DNA from 4 places in the Streptomyces sp. NPDC041124 genome. Region 1 is predicted to be linked to each of the others. Evidence: riboswitches for the same ligand, from Rfam matches in the RefSeq annotation. Region 1 holds a riboswitch; each other region holds the start of a gene.

Region 1 (5,188 bases):
GGAGCGGATCGTCCTCCTGGGCACCCCGCTCGACGAGACCGCCGCGAACGACGTGATGGCGCAGCTCATGCATCTCGAGCACCACGCCCCCGAGCGGGACGTCTCGCTCTACATCAACTCCCCGGGCGGTCCCTTCCACGCCGCCTCGGCGATCCACGACACGCTGCGCTACGTCACCTGCGACGTGGAGACGGTCTGCCTCGGCCGGGCGGAGGGGACCGCCGCGCTGCTGCTGGCCGCCGGCGCTCCGGGCAAGCGGCTGATGCTGCCCGGCTCCCGCCTGGTGCTCCGTCAGCCGGCCGTGATGGAGCCGGTCGAGGGGAGCGCGAGCGATCTGGCGTCCCGGTCCGAGGAGTTGTCCCGGATCCGGGCCCGCACGGAGGAGATGCTCGCGCGGTACACGGGCCGCACCGCGGAACGGGTCCGGGCGGACATGGAGCGGGACCTGGTCCTCGACGCGCAGGCCGCGGTGGACTACGGCCTGGCGGACCGGATCGTGCCCCACCGCGGGGGCGGTCACACGGCCGCCGGCGCGAGGTGAGCCGCGGATGCTGCCCCCCGAACCGCCTCCGCTGCCCGCGCTCACCCGGGCGGAGGCCGAAGTGATCGACCGGTACCTCGAGGTCGTCGACCTGCTGGGCCGGGTCAACCCGGCCCTGAGCGGAGACACCTACCGGGGACTGCGCGCGGCCCAGGCCCTGGTAGGCAAGGCCGTCGCACTCCGCGACGCGCTGACCCTGATGCACCGGCGCGGCGAGACGGAACTGCACTCCGCCACGCTGGCCCGGGCGCTGCGGGTGCTGGACGGAGAGCGGCGCACGGCCCGGGTCACGCTGCCGCCGGATCCGGGGAGTTGACACCTCGGCGGGCGAGCCGGCGGCCGGGCCGCGACACGCCTTCCAACGGACCAAATGGCGTACCCCCATCCGGCGTAGACGAACGTCCTGTTCCGGACCGGTCCAAGTTGCGCTCCCTGCGCGGCCTGAGAGCGGAAGGGGGCATTTCGTCGCTGGTCCGGGGCTCACCGGGGCAGCGGGCGACGGCTCGAACAGTGCGCTGTCCACCCGAACGGATGAGTGGTGAGTAACAACACAAACCCCACGTTCCGTTGTGTTTTCGATCGCGCGATGAGCCAAGATCCGTGACTGACGACAAGACCCCGCCGCCGCGGCGGGGCGATCCGGGCGGACGCCGAGTCCTGCCGCCGCCCGGATGACCGGTCGACAGGAGTGGATCGGCAGGAGTGGAGGACCCAAGCACGACGGGTCGCCGGAACACCGGTTCCGAGCAGCCCTTGGGGTGAAGCCGCACTCGTGCGGCCGGGCCACTTCGCCAGCCCGAATCCGACAGGTCATCCTTCACAGGCGGCTGACGAAGGGTTGCGCATGACTGCGCTCAATCGTGTCCCGTCTCTCATGGCCCGGGCCGGTACGGCCTCGGCCCTCACCCTGGCCGCCGTGGGCGGCTCCATCGTGGTCCCCGGGGGCGCCTCGGAGGCGGCCGCCGCGAGCCACGCCACCAAGGCGCTGAGCATCGCCGCGTCCAAGAAGGGCTCCCCGTACCAGTGGGGCGCCGTCGGACCGAGCCGGTTCGACTGCTCGGGGCTGACGCTGTACTCGTTCAAGAAGGCGGGCAAGAAACTGCCGCGTACGGCCGCCCAGCAGTACAACAACACGCGCCACATCTCCGCCGGCAGCCGCAGGGCCGGAGACCTGGTGTTCTTCCACTCGGGCGGCTACGTCTACCACGTGGGCATCTACGCCGGGAAGGGCAAGATCTGGCACGCTCCGAAGACCGGGGACGTGGTGCGCCTGCAGAAGATCTGGACCCGGAGCGTCTCGTACGGCCGCGTGGGGTGATCCGGCGGGGCGGCGGCGCGCGCGGGGGCGCCGCCGCCCCGCCGGCACACACCGCCGACCCGCCCCGCCGCCCCGCCGGCACGCGCCCCCGCGCCTGCCACCGCCGCGCCTAAACCTCCTGCTGTCCCGCCGCCGTGACCGCTTCGGCAGCCCGGACGGCCCCCGTCCAGGGGAGGTCGACCGCGACCGTCTTGCCGCCCTCCCGCGTGGGGCGGATCCTGAGCCTGCCTCCGTGTTCCGCCGCCAGACAGCGGATGATGACCAGCCCCCGCCCGTTGTCCTGCTGCACCGCGGCGGGCAACCGCTTGGGGAAACGGGGATGGCTGTCCGTCACACCGATGTGCACCCGTTCCTCGCGGACCAGGACCACGTCCACCCTGAACGTGGGTGACCGGCCGAGCGTGTGCTGCACCGCGTTGGTGGCGAGTTCCGACACGATCAGCCGGACGGTGTCGGACAACTCCGCGTCCGCCGGCATGCCCCACTCCACCAGTGCCCCCACCACATGGGCGCGGGCGACGGAGACCGAAGCGGGATCGCTCGGCAGAGTGACGGATGCTTCCAGATGGTCTGCCATGGCGACGTCGTCCCTTTCCCACGGGCCCCGCAGTCCGACACTGAGCGGCTGGTTCGAGTACGGTCCCGCACTGGTGCTTCGTCGCCAGACTGCCATCACCACACGGCACGGCGCGGCGATCCACCTGGATATGCATATATCTGTCGCTCGAAGCGGTGAACTCTGCGACGGGAGACCGTATCCGGGCGGCTCGGAAGGAGTAAGGAGAAGCCCATGCAGCACGGTCCCGCGGTGCGCCGCCGCAAACTGGGCGCCGAATTGCGTGCACTGCGCACCTCGGCGGCACTCACCAGCGGTGAGGCGGCCCGGCTGGCGGGCTGGCACCAGTCGAAGGTGAGCCGGATCGAAACGGGCACGAGCGGGGTGAAACCGGCCGATGTGCGGTTACTGCTCGACGTCTACGGTGTGGCGGATCCGCAGTTGCGGGAGTTGCTGCTGGTGCTGTCGGGCACCGGTGACGGCGGCGACAGGCACCACTGGTGGCACGCCTACCGGGGCGTGCTGCCGCCCACCTACCGGGACTTCATCAGCCTGGAGTCGCAGGCGAGCGCGATGCGCACCCTGGAGACCACGGTGATCCCGGGACTGCTGCAGACCCCGGAGTACGCCCGCGCGGTGACGGAGGCCGCCCTGGAGGGCGAGTCGGAGGAACGGCTGGACGCCCTGGTGGAGGTGCGGCTGACCCGGCAGGACGTGCTGCGTGCTCAGCCGCCCCTGGAGCTGAGCGCGGTGCTGGACGAGGCGGTGCTGCGCCGGGAGGTCGGCGGCCCCGGAGTGATGGCACGTCAGCTGGCGCGGCTGGTCGAGGCGGCCCGGCTGCCCCAAGTGCGATTGCAGGTACTGCCGTTCAGCGCCGGGGCACACATCGGCGTCACGGGTCCTTTCGTCATCTTTTCGTTCTCGCGCAGGTCTGATCTCGACGTGGTGGTTCTCGACCACTTGACGAGTAGCCTCCATCTGGAGCGGAAAGAAGACCTCCGGGCCTATGTGGATGCCTTCAACGCCCTCTCGGCCCACGCCCTGTCACCAGAGGACTCGTTGGATTTCATCGCCGGCGCAGCCGCCGGCGCGTAAGGAGGCACGATGCCCGCACCTCCCCGGACCGTCCCTTCCAGCCTCGCCCTGCACGGTGTGCGGTGGCTGCGCAGCAGTTACAGCACGGGGGCGAACAACTGCGTCGAGACCGCCAGGCCGGCCACCGGCCCCCTGGCCGGGCTGCTCGCCGTGCGCGACTCCAAGGACCCCGACGGGCCCGCGCTGCTCTTCTCCCCCGGGCGCTGGGCGGAGTTCGTGACCGCGGTCCGCTGACCCGGCTCACCGGCACCCATCCGACCGACACAGCCACCGATCCGACCGATCGTCCGTCATCGCGCGACGCACGGCCCTGCCACGCCGACTCATGGCCGCGTTTCGCCGATCACCCGCACAGCACGTTCGATCTCTGCCCCGGACAGGTCCGCACGGGCGGTCAGCCTGAGCCGTGAGACGCCGTCGGGCACGGAAGGAGGACGGAAGCAGCCCACGGCCAGGCCGGCCGCCCGGCAGTCGGCCGCCCATCGCACGGCCTGCTCCGGGGAAGGGGCACGCACGGAGACGACCGCGGCGTCCGGACGCACCGCTTCCAGACCCGCGGCCGTCAGCCGCTCGTGCAGTTCGCGCGCCACCGCGCCCGCCCGCGCCGCCCGCCCGGGTTCGCGGCGCAGCAGCCGGAGTGCCGCCAGCGCCGCGCCCACCGCCGCCGGCGCCAGCCCCGTGTCGAAGATGAACGTCCGCGCCGTGTTGACCAGATGCCGGATCACCCGGGCCGGGCCCAGCACCGCCCCGCCCTGACTGCCGAGCGACTTGGACAAGGTCACGGTCACGACGACGTCGTCGGCGCCCGCGAGACCCGCCGCGTACGGGGCGCCGCGCCCGCCGTCACCGAGCACTCCGAGGCCGTGCGCGTCGTCGAGGACCAGGCCCGCTCCGTGCTCCCGGCACACCCCGGCCAGTTCCGCGAGCGGGGCGGCGTCGCCGTCCACCGAGAAGACGGTGTCGGACACGGCCACGGCGGGCCCGTCGTGCCCCTGGAGCGCCTTGCCGACGGCATCGGGGTCGGAGTGCGCGGCGACGTGCGTCGCACCGCGGGCCAGCCGGCAGCCGTCGATCAGCGAGGCGTGGTTGCCCGCGTCGGAGACGATCCTCGACCCGTGCGGGGCGAGCGCGGTGACGGCGGCCAGGTTGGCTGCGTAGCCGGAGGAGAGGACCAGGGCGGCCTCGAAGCCGCAGAACGCGGCCAGCTCGCGCTCCAGCTCCGCGTGGAGTTCGGTGGTGCCGGTGACCAGCCGGGACCCGGTCGAGCCGCCGCCCCAGGTCCGCGCGGCCCCCGCCGCGCCCTCGGTGACCTCGGGGTGCCGCGCCAGGCCCAGGTAGTCGTTGCTCGCCAGATCGAGCAGCGGCGTGTCGGCGGCCCGCGGACGCAGGGTGCGCACGAGCCCGGCCCGGCGGCGCAGTTCCGCCTGCTCGTCGATCCAGCCGAACGCCATGGCTCCTCCGGGGTTTTGTAGGCAGTGCACAGACATTAGCGGGAGGCCCCGCGGGCCACTGTGTGGCGATACCCACACCTGCGAACACCTCTGTTGTACGAACCCTCCTTGGCCGGAGCGGGTCGGGTAGGACAGGATCGGCTCTCATGGACCTGCTGAACACGCTGGTGGACAAGGGGCTTCGGCGCGAGACGCCGACCCGCGCGGAAGCACTGGCCGTCCTCGCG
Region 2 (5,188 bases), on a different contig from region 1:
GCGGCGACGACACCGTGTCCGACCGGTCACTCGCCGCGCTCGCGCGGGTGGCGCAGACCGGTGCCCAGCACCTCGTGGTGACGGGCCGCCCGGTCCCCAGGGTGCGGCCGCTCCTCGACCAGCTCGGGTGCACGGGGCTCGCGGTGTGCGGGCAGGGCGCGCAGGTGTACGACGCCGGCGCGCACCGGATGCTGTGGTCCGTCCGGCTGGACCGGGAACTGGCGGAGACCGCGGTCGGCAAGATCGAGGCCGAGGTGGGGGAGGTGTACGCCGCGGTCGACCAGGACGGTGTCGACGGGCTGACGCTGATCGAGCCGGGCTATCTGATGCCGCACCCGACGCTGCCCGCCGTGCGGGTAGAGCGGCGCGGCGAGCTGTGGGAGCGGCCGATCAGCAAGGTGCTGCTGCGCCACCCGCTGCTGTCCGACGACGCGTTGGCGGCGGCGGCGCGGTCGGTGGTCGGTTCCCTGGCCACGGTCACCATGTCGGGGCCGGGGACCGTGGAGCTCCAGCCGTGCGGGGTGACGAAGGCGACCGGCCTCGCGCTGGCCGCCGAGCACCTGGGGCTGAGCCCGCAGCGGACGGTCGCCTTCGGCGACATGCCGAACGACATCCCCATGTTCGACTGGGCGGCGCACGGTGTCGCCATGGCGGGCGCGCACCCCGAGCTGAAGGCGGTGGCCGACGAGATCACCACGTCGAACGAGGACGACGGCGTGGCCGTCGTCCTCGAGCGACTGTTCGGTGGTGCGGCCGTGCTGGGCCGTCAGCGGTCGGCTCAGTACGCGCCGAAGACGTTGTCGATGGAGCCGTAGCGGTCGGCGGCGTAGTTGCAGGCCGCCGTGATGTTCGCGACCGGGTCGAACGGGTCGAAGGCGGTGCCGGGCACGTGGTAGGCCTGGAAGGTCGGGTCGATGACCTGGAGCAGGCCCTTGGACGGGGTGCCCTTGGCGGCGTTGGAGTCCCACAGGTTGATGGCGGCGGGGTTGCCGGAGGACTCGCGCATGATGTTGCGGTGGATGCTCTCGTAGGAGCCCGGGATGCCGTGCTGCGCCATCACGTCCAGCGACTCGCGGATCCAGCCGTCGAGGGTGTCCGGGTACGCCGTGGCCGAGGCAGTGGTGGTGGACGTCGTGGTGGCCGCGGCGGCACCGGTGGCGCCGAACAGCGGGAGGGCGACCACGGCGACGCCGGCACCGGCGACGGCGAGGGAGCGGGCGAGGCGGCGACGGCCGAAGCGGGGCTGACCGGAAGCGGGCATGTCTGGGTTCCTCTCCTACGCCTGCGAGGTGAGCTGTCGGGTTCGGGCGGGAGAGTGCCCGGCCGTGCCCCTGCGGGCATGGCTTCACCCCGAGCCGTCCCGGTGCGATGCCCGGTGCGGCGACTTACCTGGGTCCCCCGCTCCTGCCGTGCGTGAGTTCGTCGATGGGTGTGGTGCGGGCGGTGGCAGGATTCGGCGTCCGCCCGGCAGGCCCGGAACGTATGCGAGAGCGGATGGGGGGAACAAGTGAGGGCGTCACACAAGCAGCCGTTTGATCTTCGAACGGGTGATTTGGGGTGCTTGATCCTTTGTGCTCACGGAGGGTCAACTCCCGTTCAGGGGAAGGGAGCACGCCGGACTGCGGGCGTGGCGGGCTCCACGGGCGGCGCGTGACTCACTTCACTGGCCGGGGAATGCGAGAGCATTTGCCGCCAACGGGAATTCGGTGACCAAGAGAGGTAAATCGGACGCACGTCCGGACGGGGTGATGTGGGTGCCGGTACGTCCGCCAAAGGGAGGGAATGTCCACTGCCGTCGACCCGGTCGCGAACACCCCGCCCCCGGCCCCGTACCGCCCTGCCTGTAACCCCGGGTGCCGGTGGTGATCGAAACGTGACCGGATACGCTGACTTGAGTGAGGGCAGCGACCTATCGACATTCCGTGTGATCGCCAGTGGACACCAGCAGACAGGAGACCCCTCGTGACCGTCGTCGGGCCGTTCGGGCTGAGCGTGCGGGACCAGGCTCTGGAAGCCGATGTCCAGGCCGGAATGACGGCTGTCGAGGAAGGGCTGATCGAGGCCACCAAGAGTGAGGTCCCCTTCATCACGGGCGCCGCCCAGCACCTGGTGCGGGCCGGCGGCAAGCGGTTCCGCCCGCTGCTCGTGATGCTCGCCGCCCAGTTCGGCGACCCCTACGCGCCCGGCGTGGTGCCCTCCGCCGTGGTGGTGGAGCTGACCCACCTGGCCACGCTGTACCACGACGACGTGATGGACGAGGCCGACGTGCGGCGCGGCGTGGACAGCGCCAACACCCGCTGGGGCAACTCCGTCGCGGTCCTCACCGGCGACTTCCTCTTCGCCCGGGCCTCGCACATCCTGGCCGACCTCGGCCCGGAGGCGGTGCGGGTGCAGGCCGAGGCGTTCGAGCGGCTGGTCACCGGGCAGATCCTGGAGACCGCGGGACCGCAGGACGGCCGTGACCCGGTCGACCACTACCTGGACGTGCTCGGGGGCAAGACCGGCTCGCTGGTCGCCGTCTCCTGCCGGTTCGGCGCGATGATGTCCGGCGCCGACGAGACGGTGGTGGACGTGCTCACCCAGTACGGCGAGCGCCTCGGCGTCGCCTTCCAGCTCGCCGACGACGTCCTCGACATCGCCTCCGACACCCACGAGTCCGGCAAGACCCCCGGCACCGACCTGCGCGAGGGCATCGCCACCCTGCCCGTGCTGCGCCTGCGCGAGCGGGCGGCCCGGCTGGGGCTGCCCGAGGACGTCGCCCTGTGCGAGTTGCTCGACTCCGACCTCACCGACGACACCCGGCACGCCGAGGCGCTGCGCCTGCTGCGCGCCCACCCCGCGCTGGAGCAGGCCCGCCGGGACACCGTCCGCTACGCCGAGGAGGCGCGCGCGGCGCTGGCCCCGCTGCGCGAGTGCGAGGCCAAGGCGGCCCTGGTGGAGCTGTGCGACGCGGTGGTGCACCGCGCGGGCTGAGTCCGCCGTCCCCCCTCGACCCCTACGGGGCGGGGGAGGGAACCACCCTCCGTGTCATACCCCAGCAGTACACGGAGTTGAGCCCGGGGTCTGACGCGTCCGCCCGCCGGATTTGGTCGGATGGACCACGACGGACAACACCACTTCTCACCGGTTCGGGTGAGAATGGCGGCTCAGGGCGAGACTGGTGCGTGGACACGAGACGGAAGCCGCCGCCGACGACGGAGGGCACACATGGCACCGTACGAATCCGACCACACGACCACCGCGGGAGAGGCCGGCGAACCGCGCACGAGGCGGCGCAGGGCCGCGCGGTACGTCGTCCCGGTCACGGTGATGGGGGTGGCGGCCGCGACCATCGGGCTCGTCCCCGCGATCGCCAGCTCCGGCGACCCCGACCTGCCGGAGATCACCGCCGCGCAGCTCATCGAGAAGATCGCGAAGTCGGACGTGGAGCAGCTGTCCGGCACCGTGAAGATCACCACGGACCTCGGGCTGCCGGACCTCGGCGGCCTGGAGAGCGGCCTGATGTCCGGCGCGGCGGAGCAGGGCGGTGACGGCGGCTCCTCTGCCGACCCGTCCGCCAAGCTCACCGAACTGGCGTCCGGCACGCACACGCTGAGGATCGCGGCCGACGGCCCGGACCGGCAGAAGGTGTCGATCCTGGAGGACGCCGCCGAGTACAGCCTGATCCACGACGGCGAGGACGTCTGGGGCTACGACAGCGGGTCCAACGAGGTCTACCACGGCACGGTCGACGCCTCCGGCGAGGACCGTGAGCGGCAGCCCCCCGCCACCCCGGAGGACTTCGCCGAGGAGGCGCTGAAGGCGGTCGACGACACCACGTCCGTGACCGTCGACGGCACCGCCCAGGTGGCCGGCCGGGACGCCTACAAGCTGGTCGTCGAGCCGAAGCAGTCCGGCTCCACGGTGGGCGCGATCAGCATCGCCGTCGATTACGAGACCGGCATGCCGCTGAAGTTCACCCTCACCCCGTCGAGCGGCGGCGCGGCCGTCGTGGACGTCGGCTTCACCAAGGTCGACTTCGGCAAGCCGGCCGCCTCGACGTTCGAGTTCACCCCGCCCAAGGGCGCGAAGGTGACCGAGGAAGGCGCGCTCGGAGACGGCCGGGAGCACTCCGGGAAGCCGGAGCGGGCCCCGAAGTCCGAGGAGGACCTGGCCAAGGGTCTCGACGGGATGAAGACGCTCGGCAAGGGCTGGAACACCATCGCCACCTTCGACGGCGGCGCCCCGGGCGGCCTGCCCACCGGTGACGCCGGCGGTGACCTCGGCGGCTTCATGGACTCGCTCGGCGACCGCGTCAAGGGCGACTTCGGCACCGGCACGGTGTTCAGCACCCGCCTGATCAACGCCCTGGTCACCGAGGACGGCACGGTCTATGTCGGCGCCGTCACCAAGGACGCGCTCGTGAAGGCGGCCGACGCGGGGAAGTAAGGCCCCGGGACCTTACGACGTGACAGGGACGAGGGAGCCGATGGACGAGGCGCCCGCCAGGGAGCCGGACGGCGCGCACCCGGGTGACGGAGTCATCGTCACCCGGGCGCTCACCAAGCGCTACCGCGGCGGACAGCTCGCCGTCGACGGTCTGCACCTGACCGTCCCGGAGGGCAGCGTCTTCGGCTTCCTCGGCCCCAACGGCTCCGGCAAGACCACCACCATCCGCATGCTGATGGGCCTGATCGAGCCGACCTCCGGCACGGCGCGCGTCCTGGGGCGCCCCATGCCCCGCTCCGCGCGCGCCGTGCTGCCCCACGTCGGCGCCCTCATCGAGGGCCCGGCCCTCTACGGCTTCCTCTCCGGCCGCGACAACCTGCTCCGCTACGACGCCGCCGACCCGACCGCCGATCCGCGCACCCGGCGCGCCCGTGTCGCCGCCGCACTGGACCGGGTGGGCCTGACGGCCGCCGCCGGCAAGAAGGCGAAGGCGTACTCCCTCGGCATGAAGCAGCGCCTGGGCCTCGCGGCGGCCCTGCTCCAGCCGCGCCATCTGCTCGTCCTGGACGAGCCGACCAACGGCCTCGACCCGCAGGGCATGCGGGAGATCCGCACCCTCGTGCGCGAACTGGCCTCCGACGGCACCACCGTCTTCCTCTCCTCCCACCTGCTCGACGAGATCGAGCAGGTGTGCACGCACGCCGCCGTGATGGCCCGGGGCAGGCTGATCACCCAGGGCCCGGTCGCCGACCTGGCCGCG
Region 3 (5,188 bases), on a different contig from region 1:
GACGCCAAGACGCCGTGGGTGCGCGACGTCACGGCGGCGGCCGGGGCTCCGCTGACGCTCTGACGTCCGACGGGGGCGGGCGCGGCCGTGGGCTAGTTTCGGAGGGTGAACGCAATCAGCCCCGCACCGACGCCGGCGACGCCCGAGGGCGGCCCCGGCCGTGTCGTCCTGCTCACCACCAGCCACCGTGTCGCGCCCGGCCTGCTGTCCTGGCCGGCCTGGCAGCTGCTGCACGCGGCCGACCGGGTGCTCTGCGCGGACGGCGCCCATCCGCAGCTGCCGTACCTGCGGGAGGCGGGCATCCCGGTCGAGGAGGCCTCGCCGACCGCCGAGGAGCTCGTCGACGCCTGCGTCGGCGGGCGGACGGTGGCCGTCGTGGCGACGGGGGAGGGTGAACCCGCGCTGACCGACGGGCTGGCCCGGCTGGCCGGCTCCGGCCGGGTGCGGATGCCGGAGCTGGAGCTGCTGCCCGCCTCCTACGACCTTCCGGGCGCCCGCCTGCTGGACCTCGTGCAGGTGATGGACCGGATCAGGGCGGAGTGCCCGTGGTCGTCGCAGCAGACCCACGAGGGTCTGGCGAAGTACGGCATCGAGGAGGCGTACGAGCTCGTCGAGGCCATCGAGGAGGGTGACCGGGCGGAGCTGCGGGAGGAGCTGGGGGACGTGCTGCTCCAGGTCGTCTTCCACGCCCGGATCGCCGAGGAGCATCCACAGGAACCGTTCTCCGTGGACGACGTGGCGGGCGGCATCGTGGCGAAGCTGATCCACCGGCATCCGCACGTGTTCGGTGAGGAGACGGCCCGTACCCCGGAGGACGTCAGGGCGCACTGGCTGCGGACCAAGGCGGAGGAGAAGCGGCGCAGCTCCGTGACGGAGGGGGTGCCGCTGGGGCAGCCGGGGCTGGCGCTGGCGGCGAAACTGGCGTCTCGGGCGCGGGTGGCGGGGCTGGACGTGCCGTTGCCGGCGGGGGAGGGGGTCGGTTACGAGCTGCTGGCGCTGGCGGCGCGGGCGGAGGCGGCGGGGGTGGATCCGGAGGCGGCGTTGCGCGCGGCGGCGCGGGTGTACCGGGACGCGATACGGGCGGCGGAGGCCGCCGGGTAGGGGATGGGGTGCGGGCCGGGGGTGCGGGCCGGGGTGTTCACGACCCCGCCGCCCCTTCCCGTCCCGTCCCCGGGGGCTCCGCCCCCGGACCCCCGTTCGCGCCCGCGCCCCTGAAGGGGCGCGGGGAACTGCGCGAACATCCCCCACGCGCCCGCGCCCGCCCGGTCTGCTCCGCCCCTCTGCTGCCGCCGGCCGACGGCGTTCGGCCCGTTAAGGTCGCGGCATGCGCGACCAGCACTCTTCCGCCGCCCCGCAGGGACCCGTCCCCGAGCTGTTCAGCTGGGAGTTCGCGGCCGATCCGTACCCCGCCTACGCCTGGCTGCGTGAGCACGCGCCCGTGCGGAAGACCCGGCTGCCCAGCGGCGTGGAGGCCTGGCTGGTCACGAGGTACGCCGACGCCCGGCAGACCCTCGCCGACCACCGGCTGTCCAAGAATCCCGCGCACCACGACGAGCCGGCGCACGCCAGGGGCAGGACCGGTATCCCCGGTGAGCGGCAGGCGGACCTGATGACGCACCTGCTGAACATCGACCCGCCGGACCACACCCGGCTGCGGCGGCTGGTCAGCAAGGCGTTCACCCCGCGCCGGGTCGCCGAGTTCGCGCCCCGGGTGCGGGAGCTCACCGACGGGCTCATCGACACGTTCGCGGACCGTGGCTCCGCCGACCTCATCCACGAGTTCGCCTTTCCCCTGCCCATCTACGCGATCTGCGACCTGCTCGGCGTCCCGCGCGAGGACCAGGACGACTTCCGGGACTGGGCGGGCATGATGATCCGTCACGGCGGGGGCCCGCGCGGCGGTGTCGCCCGGTCGGTGAAGAAGATGCGCGGCTACCTCGCCGAGCTGATCCACCGCAAGCGTGCGGCGCTGCCCGCCGAGCCCGCACCGGGTGAGGACCTCATCTCCGGCCTCATCCGCGCCTCCGACCACGGCGAGCACCTCACCGAGAACGAGGCGGCCGCCATGGCGTTCATCCTGCTGTTCGCCGGCTTCGAGACCACCGTCAACCTGATCGGCAACGGCACCTACGCGCTGCTCACCCATCCCGGCGAGCGCGAGCGGCTGCAACGGGCCCTCGCCGCCGGCGACCACGGGCTGCTGGAGACGGGCGTGGAGGAACTCCTGCGCTACGACGGTCCCGTGGAGCTCGCCACCTGGCGGTTCGCCACCGAGCCGGTCGTCATCGGCGGCCGACGCATCGCCGCCGGCGACCCGGTGCTCGTCGTCCTGGCCGCCGCGGACCGGGATCCGGACCGGTTCGACGGCCCGGACGTCCTCGACCTCGGCCGGCGCGACAACCAGCACCTGGGGTACGGCCACGGCATCCACTACTGCCTGGGCGCCCCGCTGGCCCGTCTGGAGGGTCAGACCGCGCTCGCCACGCTGCTGACCCGCCTTCCGGACCTGCGACTCGCGGCGGAACCGGCCGAACTCCGCTGGCGCGGTGGGCTCATCATGAGGGGACTGCGCACACTCCCGGTGGAGTTCACGCCACCTCAGGGGGACGGATCGGCGCGCCCGCCGGTGCCCACGAGCGGACCGGCGCAAACATGACACGCCCTCAACTCTGTGATCTTCACGTGATCTGCGCGGCATGAACTTGTGACAAGTGATCGACTGCCGATACGTTCACCCATCAAGTGCGGTGCCCAAGGCTTCACTCACCGCGCCCGTCGTTGCTGTTCTGCGAAAGGTCTCCGCATGCTCTCCGGGAACGGTCGGCACCGTCGCCCCCGCCAGGCTCCGGCTCTCCTCGTCGCGGCCGGAGTGACCGGCTCCGCCATCGCGATCCCACTCCTCGGGGCCGGCGGCGCCAGCGCTGCCGACGGCACGGCCTGGGACCGGGTCGCCGAGTGCGAAAGCGGCGGCTCCTGGAGCCAGAACACCGGCAACGGTTACTACGGCGGCCTTCAGCTCACCCAGGACGACTGGGAGAAGTACGGCGGCCTGGACTACGCGCCCAGCGCCGACCAGGCCAGCCGCGGCCAGCAGATAGCGGTGGCCGAGAAGATCCTCGCCGACCAGGGCGTCGGCGCGTGGCGCACCTGTGGACTGCTCGGAGGGCTCGGAGGACTCGACCAGGACGCGCCCGCGGCCGACGCCGAGACCGGTACGCCCGGCTCGTCCGCGACGCCCGGATCCGGCGCTCCGTCCGCCTCTCCCTCTCCGTCGGCCACGACCGGCCCGTCGTCCGCCGCGGACGGCGAGAAGGGCGGCCCGGAGGCCTCGGCCGGCGCGTCGGCCGAATCCGGCACGCCCGTCGCACCGGAGGCCGGCGTTGGCGCGGACTCCAGCGCCTCGTCCCCCTCCGCCTCGACGGAACCCGAGCCCGACGAGGCGGACAAGGCGGGGCGAAACGGCGGCTCTTCGGAGGCCGACGCCACCGGGACCGGCCGTCACCGCGGCGCGAACGCCGAGGAGAGCAAGGAGGACTCCTCCTCCGGCTCGTCCGGCCGGCACGCCTCGCGGGGCCTCGACGCCTGGGGCGGCGGCACGTCCGACGACTCCTACACCGTGGAGTCCGGGGACAGCCTCTCGTCCATCTCCGACTCCCTTGCGCTCGACGGCGGATGGCGTGCGCTCTACCTGGTGAACGAGCGGCTCATCGGCGGCGACCCGGACTACATCCTGCCCGGTCAGGAGCTCGAGGTCGGGGACGGAGCGGGCGAAAAGTGACCTGCGAAAACGCCTGACACTGGCGGCAGTTGACGTCATGTTTCGCGCTGAATGTCCGATTTAAAGGCTGTGAGAGATAGGTCTCAGAAGCCGTGATCGTCTTTGATATTCCGCGGATCGCGTGTCTACGGTCGTGATCGCTCGCCATCGCGGGCCCCGGCTGCCGCCACGCCGAATCCTGCCAGTGGCAGCACGGGAACAGTCGTCGCGTCATGCGCCGTAGGCAGGAGCGGGGGACCCAAGGTAGGCGCCGGATCCGGGCAGTTGACGCCGGATACGGCTCGGGGTGAAGCCGCGTCCCGGGAGGGACGCGGCCGGGCAACTCAACCGGCCCGAACCCGACAGCTCACCTCGTAGGCGTCGGTGAGGGGATCCATCCATGCTGTTTTCCGGCAAGGGCAAGCACCGTCGTCCGTCCAAGGCCACCCGCGCCATCGCCGTCGCCGGCGTCGCGTCCGCCGCCGTCGCCGCCCCGCTGATGGCGGCCGGCAACGCCTCCGCCGCCACCGCCTCCGAGTGGGAGGCCGTCGCCCAGTGCGAGTCCGGCGGCAACTGGTCCATCAACACCGGCAACGGCTACTACGGCGGTCTGCAGTTCTCCGCCTCCACCTGGGCCGGCTTCGGCGGCACCAAGTACGCCTCCACCGCCGACCAGGCCACCAAGGCCCAGCAGATCGAGATCGCCGAGAAGGTCCTGGCGGGCCAGGGCAAGGGCGCCTGGCCGGTCTGCGGCAAGGGTCTGTCCAGCGCCGCCTACACCGGCTCCTCCTCGAACGGCTCGGGCTCCTCGCAGAACACCGGCTCCACCGAGACCCGGGACAGCGAGCGGAAGGCCTCCCGCTCCAGCGAGCGTCCGGCCGCCGAGAAGAAGGTGGAGAAGAAGGTCCAGAAGAAGACCGTCACCACCCCGACCGGCAAGAAGGTCGCCAAGGGCGACGGCGAGTACAAGGTCGTCACCGGCGACACCCTCAGCTCGATCGCCGAGGAGCACGACGTCAAGGGCGGCTGGGCCGAGCTCTTCGAGCTCAACGACGACATCGTCGCGGACGCCGACCTCATCTACCCGGGCCAGCAGCTGCACCTGAAGTAGGGCAGCGGCAGGTCCTCCCCGTCCCCACGGGCTCCCCGCCCCGGTGCGTCTTCCCCCGTACGCACCGGGGCGGGGCTTTTTCTCGGGCGCTTTCCGGTCACGATGCGGCGAAGGGTTTTTGTTCCATCTGGAAACAATCTAGGCTCGGTCCTGTCCACGGGACGGTCGACCGCTGGCCGATCCCCCGGAGCCGGTTAGGCTCGGTCCCGCAGGGCCCGCCGTGGCCCCGCTCACCGCGTCACATCCAAGAAGGAGATGCTCACGTGCCGTCCATCGACGTCGTCGTAGCCCGGGAAATCCTCGACTCCCGTGGCAACCCC
Region 4 (5,188 bases), on a different contig from region 1:
GAGGTCGCCGCCCGCGACGCGGGGCTGTCGCCCGCCCACCTCTCCCGTCTGGAGACCGGGCAGCGCCAGCCCTCCCTGCCGATGCTGCTCTCCCTCGCCCGCATCTACGGTACGACCGTCTCCGAGCTGCTCGGCGAGACGTCCGCCGACCGGGACGCGGTGGTGCGGGCCTCCGACATGGACTCCACCACCGCGGGCGGCTGGACCTACTGGCCGGCCGGTGCCGCGGGGCGCGGCATGCAGGCGCTGCGGGTCCACGTGCCGCACGGTTCCCAGGGCGACATCGTGCGCGTCCACCCCGGTGAGGAGTGGCTGTACGTCCTCAGGGGACGGCTGCGGCTGCGCCTCGGGGACACCCTGCACCGGCTCGCCCCGGGCGACAGCGCGCACTTCGACTCGCTGACCCCGCACCGTATCGACGCGTCCGATCCCGACGGGGTCGAGCTGCTGTTCGTCCACACCCTGCTGCAGAGTCCCACGGCCGCGCTGTGCCTGGGCCCGATCCACGGAGACGCGATATGACCGGCAAGGACCTGGAGGAGAAGCTGCCCCGCGCCATGTGGGTGCGGCTGTTCATCTACGTGGTGGTGGGGCACATCCTCGCGGCCTTCATCTACTTCCTGTTCGAGGTGGCTCCCAAGAAGTAGGGCCCGGCACGGGGCGCCGGGCGCCGTCTCAGTCGAGCATGCGCGAGCGCAGCCGCTCCCGGTCCGCGTCCGTGAGTCCGAGACCCTGCTCCAGGTACGGCTCCACGCCGCCCCACGTCTCCTCGACGGTCTCGAAGGCGGCCGACAGGTACTCCGCCCGGGCGTCGAACAGGGGGTCGAGCAGCTCCATCACCTCGGGGGAGTAGGCCGAGGCGGAGCTGCCGCTGCGGTGCACCTTGTAGCGGCGGTGCTTGGCGCTGGACTTCAGGTAGTCGTCGACGATCGCGTCCCGCTCGACGCCCAGCGCGAGCAGCGTCACCGCCACCGACAGGCCCGCGCGGTCCTTGCCCGCCGCGCAGTGCATCAGCGCGGGGACGCTGTCCTCGGCGAGCGAGCGCAGCACCAGCGCGTGCTCGGCGGTGCGCTCCTTGATGATCAGACGGTAGGAGCTGATCATCCGGTCCGCGGCCTTGCCGTCCGCGAGGACCGAGCGCAGCTGGTCCAGGTCCCCGTCGCGGACCATCCGCCAGAACTCGGCGCCGTCCGCCGGGTCGCTGAGCGGCAGGTTCACGTTGCGCACGCCCGGCAGCTCGACGTCCGCCCCCTCCAGCCTCTGGTCGGCCGCGTTGCGGAAGTCGAAGACCGTGTGCAGCCCCAGCGAGGACAGGAACACGGCGTCCTCCGCGGTCGCGTGGGCGAGGTGACCGCTGCGGAACAGCACTCCGTGCCGCACCCGCCGTCCGTCCACGGTCGGCAGTCCGCCCACGTCGCGGAAGTTGCGTACTCCGGCCAGCTCCGGTTCGGTCGACGGGATCTGCTGCGTCACGAAGGACTCCTCCCACTCCGCGCCGTCGCCGCGGCTCGTCGACGGGCACCACATGACGATACGACATTGCCTGCCTGGGGCAATGAGTTGTCCACAGGCAGGCCCCGACCACTCCACGACCGCGATGATCTCGACGGCCCGGGGGCGTCCCGCCCCGCGCCGTCCAGATGGTCATCTCGGGTCACATCGGACTGAATGCCTTCAAAGGGACTAAGTGCATGGAAATGCCTCGCCCCCGTCCCCGGACCGAGGGTGATCCGGGTGTGGAGGCGTCCCGGCCCGGGCGTCCACGATCGCCTGATTCACGCTTTCTGTCCGATTAGTCAGTTTGGATCCAACGTGCCCCCATAGGGCAGGAGATGGGGAGGGGGTGCGTGAGCATCGTCATATCGGTGACGGTGTGTTGTCGCCATGTTCACGTAATTCAGCGGAACGGCAAGGGAATTCACGCGGGGAATCCGCATCCGGGTCGACGCTCGGTGACGTCGTTTCGCCCCGTGGATCACGAAAAAGAGCGTTCGCGGCGAACCTTCGCTTGTCCGTTCGCATCCGGGTCGCTTACGTTCCCAACCGATCCGGACGGACGCCTAATCCTGCCGCCGCCCGGAGCCCGCACACACTGACCCGTGTACGGCAGGAGCGGGGGACCCACAGGTACGACTGCCTGTTCCGGTCTCCGGAACGGCTTGGGGTTAAGTCGCGTGAATTCGCGGCCGGGCATCTCCAGTCCGAACCCGACAGCTCACCTCGTAGGCGCCGGAGAGGAAATCGTCATGCCCGCGAAGGGTAAGCACCGCCGTACCAAGGCTCAGCGTTTCACCCGTTCCATCGCCGTCGCCGGAACCGGTGGCGCCGCACTCGCCCTGCCGCTCCTCGGCGCCACCGGCGCGCACGCCGCCCCGCAGTCGGCTCCCGAGAAGACCGTCCAGTCCCTTTCCGTCACCAGCGACAAGGCCGCCGCCGCGAAGAGCGGTGAGGGCCGCACCTACACCGTGAAGGCCGGCGACTACCTCGCGAAGATCGCCGAGGCGGAGCAGGTCGACGGTGGCTGGAAGAAGCTCTACGCGGACAACCGCCAGGTCGTCGGTGACGACCCGTCACTGATCCACCCGGGCCTGAAGCTCTCCGTGGACGGCAAGGCCGCCGAGGCCCCGGAGAAGTCCGCCACGCCGAAGCCCGCCGCGCCCAAGCCGGCCGCGCCGAAGGCCGAGAAGCCCGCCGAGAAGCCGGCGCAGCAGTCGTCCGAGCGGACCGCCCCGCAGGCGTCCACGCAGACGACCGCGAACCAGGCCTCCTCCGGCTACAGCTCCCCGGTGCTCGGCGGCAGCCTCGGCACCGCCTACAAGGTGGCCGGCAGCATGTGGTCCAGCGGCTACCACACCGGTGTCGACTTCGCCGTCCCGACCGGCACCTCGCTGAAGGCCGTCGGCTCCGGCACGGTCGTCTCCGCGGGCTGGGCCGGCGCGTACGGCAACCAGGTCGTCATCAGGCTCGACGACGGCCACTACGCCCAGTACGCCCACCTGTCCTCGCTGTCCGTCTCCGCCGGCCAGACCGTGAGCGGCGGCCAGCAGGTCGGCCTCTCCGGCTCGACCGGCAACTCGACCGGCCCGCACCTGCACTTCGAGATCCGCACCGGTCCGAGCTACGGCTCGGACGTGGACCCGGTCTCCTACCTCCGCTCCAAGGGCGTCTCCATCTGACCCCTGCGGCACCCTTCCTGACCCGCGCGCCGAAGGCCGGCTCCCACCCCCGGGGCCGGCCTTCGGCGTATTCCGGAAAGGGCCGACACCCGGGAGTGGCTTATCTCACCGCGCGTCAACCCCTGCCTACGGTCGCGTAGGTCACATCGAAAGGTGAATCATGGCCTGCTGTGGCAGACGATTCGAGGAATGAGAGCAGAAGAGTGATCGGGTCGTACGTGGCGGTGGGGGACAGTTTCACCGAGGGCGTCGGCGACCCCGGCCCCGACGGGGCGTTCGTCGGCTGGGCCGACCGGTTCGCCGTCCTCCTAGCAGACCTCCGGCCCGAGGGAGCCTTCGAGTACAGCAATCTCGCCGTGCGCGGAAAGCTGTTGGACCAGATCGTGGCGGACCAGCTCCCGAGAGCCGTGGAACTCGCCCCCGATCTGGTCTCCTTCTGCGCGGGCGGCAACGACATCCTGCGTCCGGGCTCCGACCCCGACGAGGTGGCCGAGCGTTTCGAGCGGGCGATCGCCGCGCTCACGGCCGTGTCCGGCACCGTGCTGGTGACGACCGGGTTCGACACCCGCGGTGTCCCCGTCCTGAAGCACCTGCGCGGCAAGATCGCCACCTACAACGGGCACGTGCGGGCCGTCGCCGACCGCTACGGCTGCCCGGTGCTGGACCTGTGGTCCCTCAGGAGCGTCCAGGACCGCAGGGCCTGGGACGCCGACCGGCTGCACCTGTCGCCCGAGGGACACACCCGTGTGGCGCTCCGCGCGGGACTCGCCCTCGGCCTGGACGTCCCCGCCGACCCGGAACAGCCCTGGCCGCAACTGCCGCCCCGCGGCGCCCTGGAGGTCCGCCGGGACAACGTCCAGTGGGCCCGTGAGTACCTGGTGCCGTGGATCGGCCGGCGGCTGCGCGGCGAGTCCTCCGGCGACCACGTGATCGCCAAGGGCCCGCTGTCACCGGACGACATCAAGGTGCGGATCGCCGCCGTGGCGTGAGACTTTGCGCGGTAGCGTGCCGATCATGGGGGACTGGGGCACGCGGCCGGCGACCGCGGCGGACGTCGAGCCGGTGGCGGAGCTGCGCGCGGTCGTGCGCCGCGCCCGGATCTGGAACGGCTCGGCCGGTACGACGCCCGGCGGGTGCGCGAGCGGCTGCGTGACGGGTTCGATCCCGCCCACCCCCGGGTGATCGAGGCGGGCGGCGCCTTCGCCGGCTGCGTGGCCCTGCGCCCCGCCGGGCACTGCCACTGGCTGGAGCACTTCTACCTGGACCCCGCGCTGCAGGGCGGCGGCATCGGCTCGGGCGTGCTGCGCGCACTGCTGGAGCGGTGCGACCGCGAGGGCGCCGTCGTCCGGCTCGACGTGCTGCGCGGCAGCCCGGCCCGGCGGCTGTACGAGCGGCATGGATTCACCGTCGAGACCGAGGGCCCGGTGGACGTGTTCATGGTGCGCGAGCCGAGCCGGAGCCGTCGGCCGTGACCGGCACCACGGTGTCGTACCCGCCCCACATAATGGAATGCCTGAACGACTCCACCTGGAGGTACCGTGGCCGGTTCCCCTTTCCGCAGCCCCGGGCTCCGCGCCCTGCGGCCCACCGGCTTCGGCGCGGACCCCGGCGGCGAGCGCATGGCCCGCATCCGCCGGTCCCCGCACTTCGAGGACGGCGTGTTCCAGAACCCGGGCGGCCCCGCCCGGACCCGCCCCTCGGGCTCGGCGCGTGACCTGGCGAAGGTGTACTTCGACAAGGACAGCCGCTCCCGCCGCGCCCCGCGGGGCGACATCCCGGTGCACCCCACCACCCTCGCCGACATCTCCCGCCCGCCCGCCACGGGCCTCCGCCTGACCTGGATGGGCCACTCCTCGGTCCTCGCGGAGATCGACGGCCACCGCGTCCTGTTCGACCCCGTCTGGGGCGCACGCTGCTCCCCCTTCCCCTTCGCCGGTCCCGGGCGGCTGCACCCGGTACCTCTCCCGCTGGCGGCGCTCGGTCCGGTCGACGTGGTCGTCATCTCCCACGAC

Evidence for each region. A riboswitch is a leader RNA that binds a small molecule or an ion and turns the genes downstream of it on or off. The one in region 1 is predicted to bind cyclic di-AMP.
Region 2: it holds a riboswitch for cyclic di-AMP, as region 1 does, so the genes downstream of both, ACZ6A9_RS03705 (transglycosylase SLT domain-containing protein) here and ACZ6A9_RS17840 (C40 family peptidase) in region 1, are expected to answer to the same signal.
Region 3: it holds a riboswitch for cyclic di-AMP, as region 1 does, so the genes downstream of both, ACZ6A9_RS27045 (transglycosylase family protein) here and ACZ6A9_RS17840 (C40 family peptidase) in region 1, are expected to answer to the same signal.
Region 4: it holds a riboswitch for cyclic di-AMP, as region 1 does, so the genes downstream of both, ACZ6A9_RS31290 (M23 family metallopeptidase) here and ACZ6A9_RS17840 (C40 family peptidase) in region 1, are expected to answer to the same signal.

What each region holds. Positions count from the first base shown of each region.
Region 1 is NZ_JBVIYR010000006.1:99,280-104,467, reverse strand. It holds gene ACZ6A9_RS17850 (ATP-dependent Clp protease proteolytic subunit) at 1-541, shown strand, start outside; gene ACZ6A9_RS17845 (hypothetical protein) at 549-857, shown strand; cyclic di-AMP (ydaO/yuaA leader) riboswitch at 1,196-1,382, shown strand; gene ACZ6A9_RS17840 (C40 family peptidase) at 1,386-1,859, shown strand; gene ACZ6A9_RS17835 (ATP-binding protein) at 1,969-2,436, opposite strand; gene ACZ6A9_RS17830 (helix-turn-helix domain-containing protein) at 2,650-3,510, shown strand; gene ACZ6A9_RS17825 (DUF397 domain-containing protein) at 3,520-3,744, shown strand; gene ACZ6A9_RS17820 (8-amino-7-oxononanoate synthase) at 3,834-4,961, opposite strand; gene bioB (biotin synthase BioB) at 5,108-5,188, shown strand, end outside.
Region 2 is NZ_JBVIYR010000001.1:777,563-782,750, reverse strand. It holds gene ACZ6A9_RS03710 (HAD family hydrolase) at 1-815, shown strand, start outside; gene ACZ6A9_RS03705 (transglycosylase SLT domain-containing protein) at 779-1,261, opposite strand; cyclic di-AMP (ydaO/yuaA leader) riboswitch at 1,265-1,435, opposite strand; gene ACZ6A9_RS03700 (polyprenyl synthetase family protein) at 1,963-2,973, shown strand; gene ACZ6A9_RS03695 (LolA family protein) at 3,208-4,428, shown strand; gene ACZ6A9_RS03690 (ATP-binding cassette domain-containing protein) at 4,469-5,188, shown strand, end outside.
Region 3 is NZ_JBVIYR010000011.1:82,496-87,683, reverse strand. It holds gene ACZ6A9_RS27065 (SurA N-terminal domain-containing protein) at 1-63, shown strand, start outside; gene ACZ6A9_RS27060 (nucleoside triphosphate pyrophosphohydrolase) at 106-1,101, shown strand; gene ACZ6A9_RS27055 (cytochrome P450 family protein) at 1,325-2,656, shown strand; gene ACZ6A9_RS27050 (transglycosylase family protein) at 2,804-3,778, shown strand; cyclic di-AMP (ydaO/yuaA leader) riboswitch at 3,984-4,153, shown strand; gene ACZ6A9_RS27045 (transglycosylase family protein) at 4,158-4,868, shown strand; gene eno (phosphopyruvate hydratase) at 5,132-5,188, shown strand, end outside.
Region 4 is NZ_JBVIYR010000015.1:92,054-97,241, reverse strand. It holds gene ACZ6A9_RS31305 (helix-turn-helix domain-containing protein) at 1-522, shown strand, start outside; gene ACZ6A9_RS31300 (DUF6126 family protein) at 519-647, shown strand; gene ACZ6A9_RS31295 (tyrosine-protein phosphatase) at 676-1,473, opposite strand; cyclic di-AMP (ydaO/yuaA leader) riboswitch at 2,081-2,244, shown strand; gene ACZ6A9_RS31290 (M23 family metallopeptidase) at 2,247-3,176, shown strand; gene ACZ6A9_RS31285 (SGNH/GDSL hydrolase family protein) at 3,380-4,165, shown strand; partial or broken gene ACZ6A9_RS31280 (GNAT family N-acetyltransferase) at 4,191-4,648, shown strand; gene ACZ6A9_RS31275 (MBL fold metallo-hydrolase) at 4,796-5,188, shown strand, end outside.